2 regions of the Mesobacillus sp. S13 genome follow, and region 2 is predicted to be linked to the other one. Evidence: predicted binding sites of a transcription regulator. Region 2 holds the regulator's gene; the other holds the start of a gene.
What was found. Region 2 encodes LexA, which represses DNA repair genes until DNA is damaged. Its sites were predicted from a motif close to CGAACATATGTTCG; they were not measured.
Positions count from the first base shown of each region.

Region 1: the regulator LexA is predicted to act here: its motif matches at 1,665-1,678, upstream of uvrB (excinuclease ABC subunit UvrB).

Region 1 covers NZ_CP084622.1:4,192,519-4,195,945, forward strand. The annotation lists gene uvrB (excinuclease ABC subunit UvrB) at 1-1,496, opposite strand, end outside; gene LGO15_RS21535 (CsbA family protein) at 1,815-2,048, opposite strand; gene LGO15_RS21540 (EAL and HDOD domain-containing protein) at 2,244-3,427, opposite strand, start outside.
Region 2 covers NZ_CP084622.1:1,961,610-1,965,036, reverse strand. The annotation lists gene LGO15_RS09825 (YneB family resolvase-like protein) at 33-677, opposite strand; gene LGO15_RS09820 (cell division suppressor protein YneA) at 702-1,016, opposite strand; gene lexA (transcriptional repressor LexA) at 1,171-1,794, shown strand; gene LGO15_RS09810 (hypothetical protein) at 1,966-2,169, shown strand; gene LGO15_RS09805 (ATP-dependent DNA helicase) at 2,210-3,427, opposite strand, start outside.

The sequences.
Region 1 (3,427 bases), 2.2 Mb from region 2:
AGCACATCATATTTCCCAAGACGGAGCTCACGGATGATCTCGATCCGCTCGAGCGTCTTGACCTCAGAGTGCAGGTACTGGACCTTGATACCGATTTCCTTCAGGTAATCCGTCAGGTCTTCGGACATCTTTTTCGTCAACGTCGTTACGAGGACACGCTCATTCCGTTTCGTCCGCTCCTGGATTTCGCCGATCAGGTCATCTATTTGGCCCTCAATCGGCCTTACATCGATTGTCGGGTCAAGCAATCCTGTCGGGCGGATGATCTGCTGGACCATCTCTGGAGTATGCTCCAGTTCATACGGACCTGGAGTCGCCGATACGAACACGGCCTGTTTGACATGTTTCTCGAATTCTGCAAATGTCAGCGGGCGGTTATCCATCGCTGACGGCAGGCGGAAACCGTGGTCAACCAGCACCTGTTTACGTGCCTGGTCACCATTAAACATTCCCCGTATTTGCGGCAATGTAACATGTGACTCATCAACAACGATCATAAAATCGTCCGGGAAGTAATCTAGTAAAGTATATGGAGTCGCACCGGCCGGTCTCAACGTCAGGTGGCGTGAATAGTTTTCGATGCCGGAGCAGAAGCCCATCTCACGCATCATCTCAAGATCATATCTTGTCCGCTGCTCGAGCCTTTGCGCCTCAAGAAGTTTTTCCTCGGCACGAAGTACCTCCAGGCGTTCTTCCAATTCCTTTTCGATATTCTCAATCGCAACCCGCATTTTTTCTTCACGTGTAACGAAGTGGGACGCCGGGAAAATCGCTACATGATCACGTTCACCAATGATCTCGCCAGTCAGCGCATCGACCTCGCGAATCCGGTCAATCTCATCCCCAAAAAACTCGACCCTCATGCAGTGTTCATCACGGGATGCCGGAAAGATCTCGACAACATCGCCACGGACTCGGAACGTCCCGCGCTTGAAGTCAATGTCATTGCGTTCATACTGGATATCGACCAGCTTGTGGAGCAGCTTGTTCCGCTCAATTTCCATCCCTGTCCGGAGTGACACGACCATGTCACGGTATTCATCTGGATTACCGAGGCCGTATATACAGGATACACTGGCAATGATGATGACATCTTTACGCTCAAATAAAGAAGATGTAGCAGAGTGACGCAGCTTGTCAATCTCATCATTGATGCTCGCATCCTTCTCAATGAATGTATCCGTCTGGGGCACATATGCCTCTGGCTGATAATAATCATAGTAACTGACGAAATACTCAACCGCATTGTTCGGGAAAAATTCCTTGAACTCGCTGTATAGCTGCCCGGCCAATGTCTTGTTGTGGGCAATGACAAGCGTCGGCTTGTTCACTTCCTTGATCACATTGGAAATCGTGAATGTCTTGCCCGTTCCTGTCGCGCCAAGCAACGTCTGGTGCTTCTTGTTATCGCGGATTCCCTGCACCAGTTCTTTAATGGCGGCAGGCTGGTCTCCCTGCGGAGAATACTTCGAGACTAATTCAAATTGGTCCTTCACAGAAAAGCCTCCTGTAATTTGAAATTTCTAGGCTCTTTTCGTAAACAATTCAGATTCATTGAATCAGTAACTATATCGAAAAGAGCTTCATCTATAAAAGCCTTACATAGCTGTCAAAAGTCATATCCTCATTCTACCACAAAGAGGGTAAAACAAACCAACAAAAAGCGAACAAACATTCGAATTTATATCTTTGTTTTTAATATGATTGTAATAGGAAGTCGAATGGTTGCTAATCAAACGTTTGATTGAATCGGGTTCACCCCTAGTAAAACAAGAAAAACCTGCCGAACAGAATTCGACAGGCTTACTTTAAATTTATGACTGCTTTTTGTTGCGCTTCATCATCTGGTTCGCCAGAAAAAAGCCTAACGTCAAAGAAAAAGCATCGACGACAATCAGCAGAAAAGAATCTGTGTACCCTTTATAAACAGAAGCCGCAATCAAAGTGACCGTTAACACAAGCGCAAGGATGTGATTATAGGCAACCCTGGTAAAAAAAACAACCATGAAACCAGGCAGCAACAGTGCGGACAAATATTTCAGCACCAATGGATTAAACACCTCATTCAGAGAAATAACGAAATTTTAAATAACCTATTAAAAATATAACTTGTTTGGCGGCTGGTTACAAGAATCTTCCTCATATAAAGCTTATCGCACTTATATTATATCAGCAGCTGCCCTTCTGTTTTATCCAACCCTTATAGCTCCAAAAAGAAAAAGCATGCGCCGGCATGCTCCATGTTAAGGATTCACTTCACTTAAGACCTTTGTAGCCCAGTCGCTCGCTTCACTATAGAGCCTGAACAGTTCCTCCATTGTCATTTTGGTAGGGTTGAACGTCAGCTCGAGATCTTCATGGAAAGCGAGTTCGATTTCTTTTAAAAATTCTAGCATCATGTATTCGTCGTTCTTTTCACCTGATAAGGCCGCCTTCAGCTCATTGCTTAATGGCAGATCTTCAAGAAGTTCCTCCATCGGATGATGCAATAAGGAATCCATCAAAGAAAACATTCCGAGAAGGAAGTATTTTGAGGCCAGCACTTCTCTGCCGACCTTCCTGCCAATCAATTCGCCCAGCTTCCCGCGCTTAAGTGACAGTTCAATGATTTCCCGTTCCTTAGAACCGCCTGAGCCTTTGTCTGCTCCCCGGATCGCCAGAACATAAATCCATTTTTTGATTTCATTCAAACCTAGCAATATGATGGCTTGCTTGATGGAAGAAACCTCATTCCTTGGCCTGAAAACCGGATTATTGATGAGTCTCAGCAGTTTATAAGATAGGGATATATCCTTTTCGATTACATCCTTAATCTTCTCAAGATCAGGCTCAGGATTCTCGATTTCTTTTAGAATCTGAAAATACGAATGATAATATGATGGAATATCATAACTGTTCAGGATGACAGGTTTACTGAAATAAAATCCCTGGAAGTAGACGAAGCCGTCTTCTTTCGCCTCTATATATTCTTCAATCGTTTCGACTTTTTCGGCCAGGAACTTAATGTCCCTGCCATTGATAAACCGAATCATTTCCTGCCTGTCGACTCGTTTCGTCGAACGGAAATCGATCTTGATGATATCAATATAATCCAATAGCTGGACCGTCAATTCGTTCCACTGCGAAACAAAAAAATCGTCAAGCGCTATGGTATATCCATGTGCCTTCAACTCTTTGCAGATCCCGAGGATATCTTCATTCAGTTCTACTGTCTCGAGAATCTCCACCACGATGGATAATGGATTGAAATAGGATGGAACACCCAGTTTCAATAATTTTTCAGTAAAATTAATAAAACAAGGCTTGCCGTTTGATAAGTCTTTGACACCAATATTCAAGAAACTATTCACAATCACATCTGTTGTGGCCTGATCCCCATCAGTATGCTGATAATTATTGACCGAGCTGTTCCTATATAATAATTCAT
Region 2 (3,427 bases):
AAAATTATTGAGATTTTACAAGAATAGAGCTTTTATTCGTCTGCTTCTATGTACTCAAGATATCTTCGGTTTACTGTTGCTTTGGATACATTATATCCGAATCCCCTTAGAGTAGCAGCGATCTCCGCAAAGGTCAGCCCATTATTGCGCAGCCTGACTATTTCCTCAATCGGCATCTCTTTTCGTTCCCGTCCCGAATGATCACCCTGGTTCTTTAGATTGCGCTGGGGTTTGTATCCGTGTTCAATCGCCCGCTTCATGCCCCTCTTGATTTTAATGTTATGGATTTTCCTTTGATACTCTTCGACCATACTGACAATTTGGAGCACCATGGAATCTGATTCTGAAAGTTGCAGCTCCCCACTATGCGAGACACTATATAATTTCACATTTTCTTTAAGGATACAATGTAGGATCGCAACTTTTGCATTTCCTCTTCCAAGTCTCGTTTCATCCTGGATCAGCAGTGCCCCTATATTTTTATCCTTAATCAATTCCAGCAGCTCAAGCATCCCTTCTCTTTCAAGATCATAACCGCTGGCCTGTTCTTTAATGATACTGGCTACTTCAAAGCCATAACTGCCTGCCAGTCGAAGCAGCTCTTCTTCCTGCCTGGCAAGAGAAGTTTCCTGTGTTTCCTTCGTTGTACTTACACGGCAATAAATGATTGCTTTCATGTTGTCACCTTATTCTGTTCCAATCTACTTTCCTGCTCCGGCAATCTGAGTAGGTTCAATCTGTTCAGCCACAACAGGGATTACCAGCTCGTCACCCGGATAGACCATTTCACCGACAATTCCATTTTCTTTTTCTACCCAGCTTACAAATTCATTTTCAGATAAATTGTGTTCGTTGGCAAATGATTCAGCAATCTTCCATAATGTTTGTCCTTCTTCTATAGTAACAGTTATGTAAGCCTCTTCGTTATTTAATTGAGCTTTAGCCACGAATGTGAAGACTAAGCTGACAGCAAGCAAGATCATTCCATATGAATAGTTTTCCCATAGTTTTTTCATTTCGACACCTCTTAACGAATGTATGTTCGGTTTATTGATTTCATTATAAATCGAACGTTTGTTTTGTGTCAACTCAAAAATTCGAACTTATGTTTGTATCTGTGGAAAAGACATGGTATAATTAGGACAAGAAAAATATACGAGGTGCGTGAATATGACAAAGTTATCTAAGCGGCAACAAGATATATTTGAATTCATAAAAGGCGAAGTCAAGAAAAAAGGGTATCCGCCATCCGTACGTGAAATAGGCGAAGCAGTTGGACTTGCCTCTAGCTCCACTGTCCATGGACACCTTGCCAGACTTGAGAGCAAAGGCTTGATTCGACGCGATCCTACTAAGCCGCGTGCAATAGAAATTCTCGAAATAGAAGATGATGCACGTATTCCAAAGTATAATGTCGTTAATGTTCCTGTTGTTGGTAAAGTAACAGCGGGTATGCCGATTACCGCCATTGAAAATGTTGAAGAGTACTTCCCTCTCCCAGATCGCCTTGTTCCGCATGATGAGCAGGTTTTCATGCTTGAAATCATGGGTGACAGTATGATCGAAGCGGGAATCCTTGATGGGGACTATGTGATTGTCAAGCAGCAAAAGACTGCTAATAATGGAGATATTGTAGTAGCGATGACAGAGGACGATGAAGCAACAGTAAAGCGCTTCTTTAAGGAAAAGGATTATTTCAGGCTGCAGCCGGAAAACCCAACTATGGATCCAATTATCCTTCGTAATGTATCCATTCTTGGTAAGGTTATCGGTGTCTACCGCCATATGCATTAAAAAAGCAAGCGTCTTCGCTTGCTTTTTTCATTATCTATGAACCTTTTAAGCTGCTAATTTATTAAACTAGCACATTTATAAAAAAACTAGGTACAAACCCTAACAACTTGTCCCTCTCCACATAAGATATTGTGTAAGTATCTTTCATGTTGGAAAGGAGTTGAGTTTCTGATGGGATACAATCGTAATGACAATGATGTTGCAGGTGTATTTTACCCTAACCGTGACAGGGACAGAGTCAGGGCAACTGTTGATTTTGATGACCTTTGCCGTGCTGTGCGCCGTTGTTTGATCGAGGATTTAGTAGCTGGTGCTCGGGATGACCGGGATGACGATCGTGACCGCCGCCACAGGAAGTGCGGTTGCAGAAACTAGCATAAAAAATCCCGAAAGGATTCTTCCTTTCGGGATTTTTCTATCTCCAGTGTATCTGTTGAACAGGCAATACACCTTTTAATTCTTCTATGTGTGCAGTTTTTTGATTTTGTGTGATCCAAATATGCACGGTACCGCTGTCTTGATTCGTTCTGATCAACCTTCCCATCCCTTGTCTTAGGCGAAGGAGCATATATGGAAGATCTACCTCTTGAGCGGGATTTTGTGCATGCTTTCTTTTCGCCTGGAAGACCGGGTCATGAGGCGGGAATGGCAAGGAAGAAATGATAACCTGAATCAATGACTCTCCTGGCACATCCAGTCCTTCCCAAAGATTGTAGGAACATAAAACGGTCACAGTGTCAGTCTGGAATTCCTTTACCGTTTCACTGATTTCACGGTCACCCTCAAACAAAATAGGGAAGCTCCACTTTTGTTTTTCAGTCCAAGCCCGGAATCGTTCCATTTCCTGCATAGTAGAGAATAAGATAAGCGAGCTGCCATTACTGCTTCTTAGGTCATCCCCTATCTTTTCCCACTTCTTCATTTCATCGTCCTCAACATGTGCGACCAGTTCCATTTGGTCTTCGTAATCAAATGGGGACGCTACAGTAAATGAGGAGTATTTCTCGATTCCCAGGCTATTCGCGATATAGCTGAAATCTCCAGCCTGTGACAGGGTTGCAGAAGAAAACACGAACGGGATGTTTTGAGAAAATACTTCTTTTTTCAATATATCCTCAACCAGTCGTGGCATGATAACGAGTGAAGTTTGCACTTCATTTTCTTCAAGCCAGAAAATACCTTCGTCATTCTTCAAGAAAATTGAAAGACCATATGCGAAAAACTCAAGATATTCTTCCATGATTTTTAAATGGTACTCATCAATCAGGAACATTTCTGCATCAAAAACTAATTGGTCCATTAAATCGCTAACCTTTTTCTCCAGAGTTTCTGCGGCTCTCCTGATACTTGAGAGCATTGGAACTTCTTTTCGATTTGAACCTTCTACCGCAGATGAATTCTCAACTAAAAGGTCAAACCATGCATCATGCAGCTCCAAGATATCTTCTATTAAATAAAGAGACTCCTCTCGGACGTCCTGGTGCATATACCCCGTCAGGACAGTGGTCAAGGTTTGTGAGTTGAATCTGTATGTTAATCCCTTTTGCGCTGCGAATTCAAGCAAATGGCCCTCATCAAAAATCACCGTACTAGCATCTGGAAGCAAAGGCATCTGCCCTTCCCGTTTACGGGA